2 regions of the Exiguobacterium sp. s80 genome follow, and region 1 is predicted to be linked to the other one. Evidence: predicted binding sites of a transcription regulator. Region 1 holds the regulator's gene; the other holds the start of a gene.
What was found. Region 1 encodes Rex, which represses fermentation and respiration genes when NADH is low (regulators of the CRP and FNR family bind a similar motif). Its sites were predicted from a motif close to TTGTGAAATATTTCACAA; they were not measured.

Region 2: a site for Rex is predicted at 3,724-3,741, ahead of cydD (thiol reductant ABC exporter subunit CydD). Genes of this name have one in related genera too.

What each region holds. Positions count from the first base shown of each region.
Region 1 is NZ_JACSMP010000009.1:116,526-124,942, forward strand. It holds gene KNP94_RS13885 (hypothetical protein) at 27-512, opposite strand; gene KNP94_RS13890 (hypothetical protein) at 527-1,003, opposite strand; gene KNP94_RS13895 (hypothetical protein) at 1,030-1,497, opposite strand; gene KNP94_RS13900 (hypothetical protein) at 1,502-1,981, opposite strand; gene KNP94_RS13905 (hypothetical protein) at 2,083-2,241, opposite strand; tRNA gene KNP94_RS13910 (tRNA-Ala) at 2,413-2,485, opposite strand; gene tatC (twin-arginine translocase subunit TatC) at 2,593-3,372, opposite strand; gene KNP94_RS13920 (twin-arginine translocase TatA/TatE family subunit) at 3,380-3,586, opposite strand; gene KNP94_RS13925 (redox-sensing transcriptional repressor Rex) at 3,586-4,245, opposite strand; gene KNP94_RS13930 (ABC-F family ATP-binding cassette domain-containing protein) at 4,414-6,315, shown strand; gene KNP94_RS13935 (hypothetical protein) at 6,315-6,707, shown strand; gene KNP94_RS13940 (hypothetical protein) at 6,773-6,922, opposite strand; gene KNP94_RS13945 (flavin reductase family protein) at 7,040-7,633, opposite strand; gene KNP94_RS13950 (DoxX family protein) at 7,652-8,050, opposite strand; gene KNP94_RS13955 (winged helix-turn-helix transcriptional regulator) at 8,233-8,417, shown strand, end outside.
Region 2 is NZ_JACSMP010000007.1:29,275-36,576, reverse strand. It holds gene KNP94_RS12140 (hypothetical protein) at 1-186, shown strand, start outside; gene cydC (thiol reductant ABC exporter subunit CydC) at 246-1,961, opposite strand; gene cydD (thiol reductant ABC exporter subunit CydD) at 1,958-3,688, opposite strand; gene KNP94_RS12125 (Rrf2 family transcriptional regulator) at 3,900-4,382, shown strand; gene KNP94_RS12120 (nuclear transport factor 2 family protein) at 4,397-4,780, shown strand; gene ypfJ (KPN_02809 family neutral zinc metallopeptidase) at 4,832-5,677, opposite strand; gene KNP94_RS12110 (methyl-accepting chemotaxis protein) at 5,886-7,302, shown strand, end outside.

The sequences.
Region 1 (8,417 bases):
TTTTTTTGTTGCTCTAAGATGACCAGTCAATATTTGATTCGTTTTTCTTCCCGTTCCGCCCGGATCAATTCCTGTTCTGATAAGTGTGTCGGATCGAGTCGTTTAATCCGTTTATCGACAATTCGGTCCAATGACAGCACCGTTAGGAAAAAGACAAGGAACGGTCCGATGTATTCGGGACGCGCTACGTAGGGCGTGATGATTTGCCCCAGGACGACGACCAGTACTTCGATGATACTGATCAATATATACGGTAGTCCGAGATGATCCCAGGCCTCAAGCCCGTCAAATCGCTTCTTGAAATAGCGGTACTTCAGGAATCGGACGATCCATTGATAGGACAACAAAGGGACTAACAAAAAATACTGAAACGATGATTCTGTCAGATGCCAATCGTCTGCTAAAAAGAGAAATACAAACAATACCAGTCCAAACAAGACCGTTTGAATGTAACGTGCCTGTTTTGAAAATCGGATATAATCCATTTTCCGCTCGCGTTGCATGCTCTCCATCGTCTGCCTCCTCGTTACATCCCGATTCCTTCGCCCGTCGGATGACGGTGTTCGATTCCTTTTCGGTTCGGTGTCTCAAGCAAATCCTTTTTATCGAGCTTCGCTACCGTCCGGTCCGTCCACTTTTGAAATTGCAGCATCCCTGAAATCCACAACATTAGCGGAAACAGATAGCCCCACTGTCCAAGGTGCGGGGCGACAACTGCGGCACCCGCAATAAAGACCGCTTCGAGTAAAGTGATCCCACCAAACATTAGACTGACTGGTCGCGCCTGTACCTTCGACCGAACTAACAGAACGGATTGGATCACTCGCTGCATGCCATTATAGGCGAGTAACGGCGTAAGAATCAAAAATCCAACTGCTGAATCCGTCAGGTGCCCGCTTCCGGAGAAGAACAGCACCGCAAAAAATACGCCCGCAATTACATACGTCCGGATTTGCCGGCTGATTTTTGTCCATTTTTGATACGTGCTTAAAGTGTTTCTCATCCGTTCACTCCTCTTGTGTGTTTCGCTTACTTACGGTAACTCTCAATCTCACGCATCGTGACGAATGCCGGATCCAGTTGTTTCGCTTTTTTGTTCAATCGGGACACAATCAAATAGGCGACGATGATCGACATAAGAAAGACCGTAAAAGAAATACCGGCGTATTGTGGAAAAACAGTCCCCACATAAAGTGGAAGGATCGGGATGAACGAACCGATCATCGACACACGTGCCACTTTCAAGACCGTCTTTTTATAGACGTCCTTCGCGAGGCGTTGCTTTAAAACCTGTAGGCGAATGACTTCTCTCACTGCAGCACCTAACGCCAGTAAAGAGAGTGCGAACGTTGTAAATAAACCCGTTTGTCGCAAGCTCGGGATGAACCAAAACAGGACTCCAATCAAAAGTAAGGGAATTAACACCCCCATCTGGACTTTCTTAATCGGCGCTGCCAACAGCTGGAGCCGTGTATGTTTTTCAATCAATGTACTCACCCTGTCACTCCTCCACTTCTTTAACATTCGCATGAATTTCTTTATCACTGACGAAGTCGGGATCGCCTGACCGGGCAATCTTTTTAAACAACCAGTCCGTAACGTAATAGACCGGTGCGAGGATGATCAGCATCCAAAGGGCAATTTTCCAGATCGACATCTCTTTCGTCTCAAGTATCACGGTGTACAGCGAACCGTACAAGACGAATTGAATCCCGAGCCACAGCAACGATTGGTTCGTCACTTGGTCGCTTGAGAGATAGCGCGCCAGGATTTTTCGTTTTTCGAGTCGAAACGGGAGATCAAACACGAGAAAGACAAGCGGTAACAGACTCAAGTACATGGTCGTGCTGAAGATTTCCGTAAACGTTCCTGCTGTCGCCATCAAGGCAGCGATGACCCAACTTTTATTCTGCAATTGATTTTTTTCGATATAAGCAACCGTCAACGCCTGTAATCGTTCCTCGCGGAGCGTTTGTTCCATCCTGAAATGCCCTCCCTCGTTTCAACTGTCTATACTGTCATATACTTACAGTTTACCAGTTATGTTTCAAAAAAAAAGAAACTTCCTTAAAAAAGGAGTTTCTAGGCTGAAACTTGAATGATGAGATAGATGACGCTATACGCAACAATTGCTAACGGAATCAGCGCGACACCAATCAACCAACCGTTCTTATCACGGATTCCGAGATACAGAACAAGACAGCCGACGATGAAGGCAATTAACGTCGTAAATGGATTCATAATGCTTCCCCCTCTTGATTACCTATTAAGAAATTTCCCATTCCCTCAAAAGGATAAACACAGAAAACGACTTCAATCGGTTCATCAACATCATCCAGGCTGTAAGCTTCTGTTTTGCCGCCACCACTATAACAAAAAACACCACTCGGCAAATGCCAAGTGATGTACATATGGAGACTATCGGGCTCGAACCGACGACCTTTTGGCTGCCAGCCAAACGCTCTCCCAGCTGAGCTAAGCCCCCTCATATTCTTGTAATCAGTATAAACCATATCGATTCACTTTTTCAATATAAAAAGAGCGCTTCCAAACAAAAATCTCTCCGTCGCCGAAACGACCGAGAGGAGACTGTTACTTATTCAACTCACGCATCAAATCCGCTTGTCTCTTAAGCTCCGCCTGTTGCTCAAGAATCAGTACTTTTTTGTACGTCCGGGCTGAAATCATGATGCTGATTTCATAGAGGACGAACAACGGTACCGAAATCATCAGATGTGACGTCACATCCGGTGGAGAGATTAAAGCCGCGATGACAAACAGCGCAAAGTACGCATATTTCCGATTTTTCCGCATGAACAATGGCGTCACGAGTCCAAGACGGGTCAAGAACATCGTCACGACCGGCAGTTGGAACAAGACACCGAACGGAATCGTCAGCCGGATTAAGAAACTGAAATAGTTTTCGACCCCGATGACTTGCTCGATGCCGAGCTCTTGCCCAAGTTCCGTCGATACTTTGAGTAGAAACGGAAGTAACCAAAAATAAGAGAACGCGATTCCGGACAAAAATAAGAAAAACGTGACCGGAATATACGTCAAGGTCGCTTTTTGTTCCTGTTCGAATAAACCGGGTCGGATGAACGCCCATAGCTGGTACATCCAAAATGGTGAAGCCAGGACGACCGCGATGATGAACGCTAAATTCAAGTACAACATCAGGGGATCGGCCACATTAAAGGCATTCAATCCGATGCCGAGCTCTTTCAGGTCCGACTGCAGAAAACGCACGAGCGGTCGGACGAGCGGAAAGGCCGCGGCGAACAAGACGACGACGATGATGAGTGACCAGACGATCCGCTTGCGCAACTCGTCTAGATGCGATGTCACACTCTGTTCTTGATCAATCGCCATAATTTAATCACTTCTCTTTCGATTCATCCTTGTTGTCTTTATCATCGTCCATGATGCCGTGTGTCGCACTCTTGAACTCTTTTAACGTCTGACCGGCAGCACGACCGAGCTCCGGTAATTTTTTCGGTCCGAAGATGATCAACGCGACGGCACCGATTAAAGCGATGCTCCCTGGTCCGATGAACGCGATGGTTGATGGAATAAGGTTTTCCATTATGATTTCACTCCTTCAGCTGATTGCGAATAATGCTTCATGAAATAAACTAGTGACTGCAACTCGATCGACAAATCGATGTGATGGACCCGAACATGGGCCGGTACGTTCAACCGCGCCGGTGTAAAGTTCAGGATTCCGGTCACACCATACTCAACTAACTCATCCGCTACTGACTGTGCGAACTGGGATGGGACCGTCAAGATGGCGACATCAACCTTGTTCGCTTCGATTTGCTCTTTCATGTCAGAGACATGATAGATAGGAACGTCTTGCGTCGTTGTTCCGACCTTGTTTTCGTCCGCATCAAACGCAACGACTATCCGAGTACTATTATTCTTTAAAAAGTTATAATTTGCAAACGCCGTTCCGAGATGTCCGACCCCGACAAGTGCCACATTCGTGACTTCATCCTGATTCAGTGTCTTTCGGAAAAACGTCAATAGATGTTGTACGTTGTAACCGTATCCTTTTTTCCCTAACGCCCCAAAGTAGGAAAAATCGCGGCGGATCGTCGCTGAATCGACTTTGACCGCTTCACTGAGCTCTGCTGAAGAGACGCGCAGCTTGCCTGAGTTATAAAGACTCTGAATGAAACGATAATATAACGGCAGTCGTTTCGCCGTCGCTTGTGGTATTTTTGTGTCTGGCCCATTCATACTGCAGTTCCCCCTTCGGCCACGTTCTGACGTGGCACCCAAATCAATGCAAAGAATTCTATTCTCTTTGATTGTAAACCACTTCACATAGACTAACAAATAATATATTCCACGGGACTCCTGCGTTTTTTTCATGATAGACTAAAGGGTGGAAGGATGGATGTTTTTATGATTCTCTTACAAGTGAACCAACTATCAAAATCATTCGGTGTTGAGCCGATTTTAGACAATATTAAACTCGAAGTGCAGGAGCGGGACCGGATTGCGCTCGTCGGACGAAATGGTGCCGGAAAATCAACACTTTTAAAAATCATCGCCGGAGAGCTCAGTCATGACTCTGGTGAGATCATGAAGAGTAAGGAAGTGAAAATCGGTTACCTCGCCCAGGACAGTGGTCTTGAGTCGAATGAAACGATTTGGAATGAAATGTTGACCGTGTTCGAGCATCTGCAAGAGCAGGAACGTTCGCTCCGTCGGATGGAGATTGAGATGGGAATGGACCATATCTTGAATGATGCTGTTGCTTACGACCGTCTGTTGAAAACATACGATCAGGCCCAACATGACTTCTCGGACGCCGGCGGTTACCAGTTCGAAGCCAACATCCGCTCCGTCCTGCACGGGATGCGTTTTTATCCGGACGATTATTCACGCCGGATCCAGACGCTATCCGGTGGACAACGGACGCGACTCGCACTGGCGAAGATGTTGCTCCAGGCACCTGAGCTGTTGATTCTTGACGAGCCGACGAACCACCTCGACATCGATACACTCTCTTGGCTCGAAAGTTACCTGGCTGGTTACCGTGGAGCGGTCTTGATCGTCTCCCATGACCGTTACTTCCTCGACCAGGTCGTCAACGTCGTCTATGAACTGTCACGGAACGTCTGCCGGAAGTTTACCGGCAACTACACGAAGTACTTGGAACAAAAGGCAGCACTGTATGAACAAGAGATGAAGCAGTTCGAACAGCAACAGGAAGACATCGCGAAGATGCAAGACTTCATCCAGCGTAACATCGCACGGGCGACGACGACGAAACGCGCACAAAGCGTCCGCAAACGTCTTGAAAAAGTCGACCGGATTGATCGTCCGGATGGGGATGAACGCAGCACCGTCCTGTCGTTCCCGATTGAAAAACAAAGTGGGAACGATGTGTTACAAGTCACGCAACTCGCGGTCGGCTATGAAGAAGCCGTCTCAAAAGGCATCACGTTCCGCTTACAACGCGGCGAATCCCTCGCGCTCGTTGGTCCGAACGGAATCGGAAAATCGACGTTACTGAAAGTTCTTGTCAACCGGATTAAACCGTTATTCGGTGAACATCGTTTCGGGACCGGCGTTTCCGTCGGCTACTACGATCAGGAGCAGGCCGAGCTCAACGACCGCAACCGGGTCATCGATGAAATTTGGAACGAGTGGCCGTTGATGCGGGAACAACAAGTCCGGTCCGTCCTCGGTCAATTCCTGTTCAGTGGTGATGATGTCTTCAAGCTCGTTCATGAATTATCCGGCGGCGAGCGCGGACGCCTCGCCCTCGCGAAGTTAAAATTACGCAAAACGAACGTCCTCATTCTCGATGAGCCGACCAATCACCTCGATCTTGATTCGAAGATGGTGCTTGAGAACGCACTTGTCGACTATGAAGGCACGCTCCTGTTCGTCTCCCACGACCGTTACTTCATCGACCGGGTTGCGACACGCGTCATCGAGATGAATCCGGACGGTGTGACGGATTATCTCGGCGACTACTCTTACTATATGGAGAAGAAGGCCGAGAAAGAAGAAATCGCCCGCCTCGAAGCAGAGGAAGAAAAAGCAATCAAAGTCGCTGCTTCGAAAAGCATCGACAAAGATGCGCAAAAAGAAGAACGAAAAAAGAAACAACAGCTCGAACAACTCGAACAAGACATCGAACGGCTGGAAACTCGATCAACTGAAATCGAACAACTGCTTTGCGAACCGGAAGTCTTCAACGATATTCCGAAGGCGACGGCGCTATCGGCAGAACGGGATCAGATTGATACGGACCTCCTCGAACTGATGGAACGATGGGAGAGTTTCCACTAATGCGCTCGAAAAGTTATGTCATCAACCTCGTTCAAGGGTTATTGTCCGGGGTGCTCTATTTCGTTCCGATGTATGCCGACTACGTGTCGGCCTTCATCCGGCCGGATGCCTTTAATGCCGTCGTCCTGTTGTTCATCCTCATCTCGTGCATGATCGGCCTCGTGATTAAGACGTGGAGTGGTCTCTTCATCAGCCTCTTATCCGGATTAATCTGTACGTTGCTGACGACCCAGATGTTCGTTGAACTGAATGACCCGTTAATCATCAGCTATTACGGAGCCGTTTCACCGCTCGTCGCCTTTTTGATCAGCTGTCTCGGCATTTGGGCACTGGCGATTCTCTTTTTTTTACTCGATGGTTTCCAGTACGAAAAACGTCACCATGCAGAGTAACTTCTTCAGTTGTCCGACATAAAAACGCACTTTTTCCCGTAGGAGTCAACGAAACGTGACGCTTTTTAGATTGCAGACGGTTTAGAGCGCAATCCGTCTCGAATCGCTTTTAAAGCGAAAAGCAATCGGTCGCGACCCTGCAGCTCTGCTGTAGCGGCGCGGAAGATTGCCGCTTTGAAGACGAGGCGAGACAGGGAAGCGTGAACTGACAGCATCCTCATGTAAAATTTTCGTGATTTATAAGAGTTTGGCTATACGCTGAAGGCACGTCCCGCGTTCGGGACGTGCCTTTTTGCTTCTAAAAAATACTAGTCCTACTCGTCGATCCGCCTTCAGCTCGTCGGTCGGGCAATCGTAAAGATGTCTCCGACTTTCGCATAGTCGTTACCTGCGAGACGGGCGATCGCTTTTAAACCATCCGGATCAATCCGGAACGACTCGACGAGTTCATCCGCGACGTGATACCGGACGATCTCCCCAATCAAGAGGTTGGCCCCTTCGAGTTCGAGATGATTCGTCAGCTTCAATTCAAAGCGGATCTTCGCTTCTGCGACAGCCGGAACATCGATCAAATCACTATCGACTAACGTCAAATTCGTCCGTTCGAGTTCACTTTCACCATATGCGAGTGGTGCCGCGGTTTCATTGACTGCCTCGACGATTTCTTCACTGACGATATGGATGACGTATTCCTGATTCAGCAAGATGTTTTTTGCGGTATCCTTTTGCCCTTGCTCCGTCTGCTGGACGGCGATGACCAGTTGCGGCGGGTTGCTTGAAGCGACCGTGAAAAAGGAAAATGGCGCCGCATTGACGACTCCATCTGCACCTTTGGTCGTCACGAACGCGATGGGTCGAGGAATGATGCTGCCGATCAACAATTTATAGTTTTCTTTTGGACTTAAGTCTGCTGCATCAAATTTCATAAAAACCGTCCTTTTCGATCACCCGATAAGTGCTGCGAGTGAATAGTCTCCAGCTCCGATCATCGCAACGCCTAAGGCGATGACGATCAGTGCCATGTTGTATTCGTACCCGTTTTGCGTCACCCAGTAACCATTCGTCCCATGCACTTTGACGATTGCGACGATCATCGAACCGATGATCAGGAGGGCTGCAATCCACAGGAATAATCCACCGGCGAATAATAATCCTCCGACCAGTTCAGCAATCCCTGCCATCAGTGCAAGTGTTTTCCCTGGCTTCATCCCGATGGACTCAAACCAACCGCCTGTCCCTGCGATACCATGTCCACCGAACCATCCAAATAATTTTTGTGTTCCGTGTGCCGCAAATGTTAAGCCGATAATCAACCGAATCAGAAATAATCCTAAATCCATCATGTATAAAACTCCTTTTACTTAATGTTTTTTTAATTACTATTAGTAACTTAATATCGATACTAAACTATCACTTACTAAAAGTAAATAGATTTGTTTTCGTTATTTTTATTACTATAAGTAAAATAATTCGTATTTTAGCGTCAAAGTGGGTATACTACATATATAAGAAAGGATGAGCGCTGATGGAGAATACACTAATTCCGACGGCCCTTTGTCCGAAAGTCGAACATGCCTTTGAAATATTGGGCAAGAAGTGGACGGGTTTGATTTTACGTCATCTCTTGACGAAGACCTGTCGTTTCAATGAAATTCAAGATGCGATTCCCGAGCTCTCTGGTCGTATGTTAACGGAACGCATGAAGGAACT
Region 2 (7,302 bases), on a different contig from region 1:
TTGATGCATCGCGAAGGAGCGACACGTGATTTAGAATACATTCGTTCCATCACATCCGTCTTCGACATCCATATGAATGATCAGACTTTCAATAGTACGACTTTTTTCATCTTCACTTGTGCCATCCTCCTCGTTAGTAGCTCGTTCCTGCTCCTCCATCACTGGTGGCTCAACGTACCCCGTTAAACCACACGAAAAAACAGGATCCGCTGGCGCCGTTCGTGGCACAAGTGGACCCTGTTTGTTTAACGTGCGATTTGATCCGGCGTAAAGACGGATTGTTCGACTTGTTTTAATGCGTAGAAGGCACCTTGTCGGTTCATCAACTCATCATATGTTCCGACTTCGATGACTTGTCCCTGTTCCATGACGACGATTTGATCCATCTGTTCAAGGCCTGCGAGACGATGGCTGACGAGTAGCACGGTTGCGTCTGTCGCACGTGCGAACAGTTGACGTAAAATCATCTGTTCCGTCAAGGCATCGACGGACGATGTCGGTTCATCCAGCAAGTAAAGCGGTGCTTCGCGTAAGAAAATCCGGGCAATCGCGAGGCGTTGTTTTTCGCCTCCCGATAGATTTTCTCCTTTCTCGAGCACCTTGTCAGCCAGACTAAACGTCAAATCAACCTGCCGCAACGCCAATTCCATCGCTTCATCCGTCGCTTCCTCATGTGCGAGTTGCAAGTTTTCACGAATCGTTCCGTAAAAGAAATGATTCTGTTGCAGGACGACATTCGTTTGTCGCCACAAGGCTTCCGGATTGATTTCTTCTCCACGGACACCAGCAATCGTGATTCCGTCTGCTGGATACATTCGGAGCAACAGTTGGAGTAAGGTCGATTTTCCGGAGCCGCTCGCACCGACGATCGCCGTCTTCGAGCCACGAGGGAACGTCACGCTGACGTCACGGAGGACGGGCCGGACTTCACCCGGAAATGAAAACGTGACGTCCGTTGCCGTAAGCGTCGGGGCAGTGTCCAGTTCAAATGGAGGATATGTCGGCATGACTTCGTCCGTCACGACATCATCGAGCCGCCGTGCGGCATGGCGGCTATCTTCGAAGAAGCCAGGTAAAATCGCCATCGGTGCCGCATTTTCGAATACCGTCAGTGATGTCATGACGAGCAATGCAAGGAAGACACCGTCGAGTTGACCGTCCGCGACGAGGTAGGCACCCAGTCCGAGGACGAGCCACGAGATGACTAACGTCACCAGTGTATTGAGCGCCAGGTTCGAGACGGCATGTAGTCCGTTTCGCCGTTCTTCTGCGACATAACGAGCTGCGACTTCGTTCAGTTCCATCTCTTTGTTCGCGAGTTGCTGATAGATTTTTAAGTCACGGTAGCCTTGGAACAACTCTGTCACTTCCGTCGAGAGTTCCCCGCGCCGCGCGCGAACGGTCCGCGCGAAACGCTGTTCCCGGTAAGCGAACCAGCCCGGGATGATGAATCCCGTCAATAACAGTCCGAACACGAGGACGAGCGCGACGCTGAGTGAGAAGAAGCTGACAAAAAAGATCGTACACAGAAAGACGAGGACGAGAATGATCGGCGGATAGACGACACGTAAAAACGTGTTCTGCAGACTCTCGACATCGCCGACGATTCGCGCGAGTAAGTCACCGCTCCGGTACTTCGCGAAGATTCCCGGCGCAAGCGGTTCGAGCCGTTTGTAAAACGTCGTCCGTAAATCACTCAAAATCGTAAACGTTGCCCGGTGCGAGTAATAACGCTCCGCATACCGACTGACGGCACGCGTCAGGCTTGATATTTTTTGCAAGGCAATCAGTACAGCGAGTGTTTGAATCGGTGGCAACAGTGCCGCCTTCGAAATCAGGAAGCCGCTTGCTGCAAACAGACCCACCGCCGTGACGCCGGCAAGAACACCAAAGACAATCGAGAGGACGATATCCCGTTTCTGGTGCAGCATCAATCGAAAAATACCCATCAATTCCTTCATCGTGTTTCCTCCCCTCGTTGGACGGCACGCATCCGTGCGTATTCCGAATCCCGTGCGAGTAACGCCTCATGTATGCCTTGGTCGACGATCCGGCCGGCCTCTAAAATGACGATGTTGTCCGACTGTTCGATCGTATGCAGACGGTGTGCGACCGTGATGACGGTCGCCGTCCGTCCGAGTTCCTGGATTGCCTGCTGTAACAGGTGTTCCGTCTTGACGTCGAGTCCCGTCGTCGGTTCATCGAACAGGATGACGTTCGGTCGTTTTAAGAAGGCACGGGCGAGTGCGACCCGTTGTTTTTCGCCACCCGATAGACCGCGCCCCCCTTCACCGATTCCGGTGTCGAGCCCGTCCGGTAAACTCGCAATCAGTTCCCCGAGTCCTGCGGCAGCTGCCGCACGCTCGATGTCTGTCCGCGTCGCCTCCCGTAATTCACCAATGGCGATGTTGTCGGCGAGTGTCCCCGCATACAGGTAAGGATGCTGCGAGATATAGCTGAGCTGTTCAAACCAGCTCGTTTCCGTGATTTGTGCGCGTGGCTGACCATTCAGGAGCACTTCGCCGTTCTTTGGATCGGCCAGTCCCGCGAGTAACTGCAGGACGGTCGACTTCCCGGCACCACTTCGTCCGATCAAGGCGACTTTTTGGTACGGTTCGATGCGCAGCGTGACGTCGGTCAGTGCAAACCGCTCGTCCTGATACGTAAAGTCCACATTTTTTAATTCAATCCGCGGTGGTGTCGCGGACTTTAATTCAACCGTTCCGAACGTTACGCCCCGATCGTCTTGCGTCAGTTCAGACGCAATCTGTTTCGCCGCCGCAACACTGCCCCGTCCGGTATGGAACGCAGCCCCCATCTCTTTTAAGGCCAAATAATACTCCGGTGCAAGCACGAGCATCAAGAAGGCTGGAACAAAGGTGATGCTTTGGAAGAGAATCAACCGGAGACTGACCTCAAGGGCAATCATCCCCATGCTGAGCATCGAGATGAACTCCAGCATCAACGACGACAAGAAGGCAAGCTTCAGCACGGTCAAGGTCGCATCACGGAAGTCGAGACTGCTCCGTTCGATGACGTCCTGCTGTGCTTTCGCGCGACCAAACAACTTTAACGTCGTGATGCCTTGCAGCGTATCGAGAAAGGTTCCGGAGAACGCCGTCATCTTCTCGAGCTGCGTATCGGCACGTTTTTGCGTCATGATTCCGATGACGATGTAGAACAGTGGAATGAATGGTGCCGTGATCATCATAACGAGTCCCGTAATCCAGTCATAACTGAATGCTGCGATCAGTACCATCAAGGGAACGATCGACGTCTGGATGACTTTCGGCAAGTATTGGCTGTAATAGCTGTCCATCTCATCGACCGCGTCAAGCAACACACTGACCTTTTGTCCCGACTGTCCTTGCGACATCACTTCGACGGAACTCATCGTATACTTCGCGACGAGCGCCTGGCGAATGTCTTGTTTGACACGTGCCGCGAGAACCGTCCCGAGCCGCCCGTTCCAATACGTAACAGCGACCCGTAACATCAGCATGAGCAGTAAGATACCGAGTAGCGGAACAATTGCCGCAAAGGCGTCCCCTTGGAGAAAAATGCGGTCGACGATGATGACGATCAAGTACGATTGACCGATGACCGCAATCCCCATCAGGACAGCCGCCAGCATCAATTGCAACATGATCGTACGTGGAATCGAGATGATTCCTTTAAGTGGATTCATATAAAAACGCCCCTTCACAAATTGTGAACGACTTTTAGTGAATATTTTCACATATCGTACATTCAGTATACCGAATCCTTCGTTTAGTTGCCATGAGAATGCCGCTCCAAAGGTGTGACGGTTTTGTGAGAAGCGTTTTACTCGACAAAATTGCTAACACCCACTATTATGGATAATAGTTGTCCACGTTATACAGAAAGGGCGAATTACCATGCAAATGAAAACCGGAGTCGAACAATCCGTCTACGCGATGCTGTTACTGACCTTTTTGCCGGAGAAAGGACTTTTACCCGGTGAGTTCATCAGTCAGCAGCTCGGCGCTTCACCGACGTACTTTCAAAAACTATTGCGTAAACTCGTCAGTGCCGACCTCCTTCTGTCTGTCCCGGGGGTCAAAGGCGGTTTCCGACTGAATCAACCTTCCGATCGGATTCGTATCTTTGACGTCTACGAAGCCATCGAAGGAAAACAATCCCTTTATGCTTCAAGTGGTGTCTTTGAAGATTTGATGGGCATCAAAGAACAGAACGTCCGCCTCTTATCTAACTTGATGACGGAAGCGGAAGATGCTTGGCAATCGACCTTAAAACGTGAAACGATTGGATCGCTCCGACAGGAAATCGACAGGAACTGTCCCCCTGACCACTTAACGACATTGCAAGCCTTGATTGAACAACAAATGATTCGCAACTAAAAGGAGACTTACGCATGACTACACTTGACCGCTACTTTGAGTTATTTGACGCTTCCCGGACCGATGAACAGGCTTTTAGTGACCTCATTTCACTCTTTTCGGACGACATCACGTTCGTCTTGAGTGGACAGGAACAACACGGGATCGACGCCTGGAAAAAATTCGTCCGCCTGGTCTTCACTGCCAACCAGGACATCAAGCACATGTATGAAGCCTGGCTCCCGTCAGCAGATGGCGATACATTCGAGACACGCTGGGCCGTCTGCGGCAAGCGGGCTGACGGAGCGGTCTTCACGCAGGACGGGACGGATATCGCCCGCCTTGATGCAGACGGAAAAATCGTCTACCTCGCCAATGTGCCGGATGATGCGAAGATGTTTAACAATTACAACGACTAACCCAAAGAGACCGTTCCCCACTCGGAACGGTCTCTTTTTGAAGTCATCCGCTTATAAGTTTGCTGCTTCGAACGTGTCGCCGCCTTCAATCGTTCCGTTATCAAAACCTTTTTGGAACCAGCTTTTCCGTTGTTTCGATGTCCCGTGCGTAAAGCTTTCCGGCACGACGTATCCTTGACCTTTTTTCTGAAGGGTATCGTCACCGACGGCATTTGCAGCACCAAGCGCTTCTTCAAGGTCGCCTTCTTCCAACAAGTTCTCCCCTTGCGCGTGATGTGCCCACACGCCGGCATAATAATCTGCCTGCAGTTCGAACCGGACGAGGTATTTATTGAATTTCTCTTCGCTCATCTTTTGACGGAGCGGCATGATCTCATCTGACGTCCCGAGTAACGTCTGGACGTGATGACCGACTTCATGGGCAATGACGTAAGCCATCGCAAAGTCGCCAGGCGCCCCGTACTTAGTTTGTAATTCATCATAAAAACTTAAATCAATGTATAATTTCTGATCGCCCGGACAATAAAAAGGACCGACCGATTTTCCGGCTTGTCCACACGCTGAACTGACTTGGTCGGTATAAAGGACAAGTGTCGGTTCTTTGTATGTCATCCCGTCTTGTTTAAACTCCTTCGTCCAGACACGTTCCGTATCGGCGAGCACGACCGAGACAAAATCGGCGGCTTCTTTTTCTTTCGCTGTTTCTTGATAGCCTGAGTTCGTACCGCTCTCTGAACCGGATAAATCCCCCAGCAAATCAGCAGGATTCCCACCCATCAACGTCACGACGATCAAGATGATGATGCCAAGTCCACCTCCGACTCCAGCGATTCCTTTCCCGCCCATTCCCCGGCGGTCTTCTACGTTTGAACTTCGTTCTCTTCCTTTCCACTTCATGCGGCTTCCTCCTACCAATTTCGATGTTTTTATATACCCGTTCAGGCATTTATTCATGCCACGTTCTTTTAGAAAAATAATGGATGTGCAGCTAACTTTTTTTCCAGTCAACAAACACATGCGTGCAACCGATAGTCTTGATACCCCTACAAAAACAGAACTTTGTCTTTGTTTTAGTTTCAACTAGAAATCGGAGGAATTTTATTTTATGAAACGTCATCAACTCATGCTCAGCATCACGTCTCTTATCGTCGTTTTATCTTTAATCGTCCATGGACTCCACCGCTTCACAACGTTTGGAGAAGGCTACTCCCTTTTACAGGGAAAAGGACCAGCCGCGTCGTTCGCTACGTTGACGGTCGTCGCGCTGATTCCTGTCTTTTTTCTCTTCGCAGCTGTTATCCTGTACCGGCTTAATTCCCAAAGCAAACAGGTCGCCATCCTCTTGACACTGACGCTGACATTCGCAAGCATGTCAATCATCGCCGGTGGAGAGGGTCTCGTCGAATATCACTTCTCGATTTTCATGGTCCTGGCATTGATTGCCTATTTCCGGCGAATCGATTTAATTTTAATCAGCACGGTATTATTTGCGATTCAGCACTTTGCCGGATTCTTTTTTGCACCGACGCTACTGTGCGGAACGACCGGGTATCCGTTTAGTTTGTTGCTGATTCATGCTGTGTTCTTAGTTTTAACGAGCAGTGCCCTGATCATTCAAGTATTCGTTCAAAATCGTGAACGTCACGCGGCGCACGCAAGGGAAACGGAAGCAAACACGTTAATCACGAACGTCAGTCAACAAATCGAAGCACTGGTCGGTCATTTAAAAACGAATACGACACACTTGAAGCAAGCTGCTGCAAACTCAGTTGTCGTCACAGATCAGATCGCTACTGCCATCGAACCGATCGTCGACTCTGCCGACGGTCAATATCAATCGATGCAACATGGAACGAATCAGTTACAGCAAGTCAATCAAGCAATCGCGACGATTCAAACACAGATGGCGACGACGGCAGACACAGCCGTCCACATGACAGCCACCGCACGTGAAGGAAATGAAGAGATGCAGTCGATGGAACGCCGGGTCGAAGCAATGGTCGAAGCGACGAACCGCTTAAACGATTCCGTCGAGACGATGACAGGACGCTCCGATCAAATCCAGACGATTCTCGCGAGTCTTGAAGCAATTGCCGGGCAAACGAACTTACTTGCACTCAATGCAGCGATTGAAGCTGCGCGCGCCGGTGAAGCGGGACGCGGCTTCGCCGTCGTTGCGACCGAAGTCGGGCATCTCGCCGTCCAGTCACGAAGCTATGCCAATGAAGTGACGGAAGTGTTAGAGGCTCTTGTCGAAGACACAAACCAAATCAAGGCAACGGCCCGAGCGTATGCCGAGACGTTGACGGAAAACCGTCAGATGACGAAACGCGTCGGTCAGACCTTCGCTGATATTACAGGAATGATTCAAGATGTCGAACAGCATATTCGCTCGATTCAAACAGCACGCCAAGGTGTCGGTACGCAAATGCTTGAAATCGGTGAACGCATGGATACGACACGTGTCGCCTCGCTCGAGGTACGGCGCGGGATCGAATTTACAGCTGCAGGACTCGAAGAAC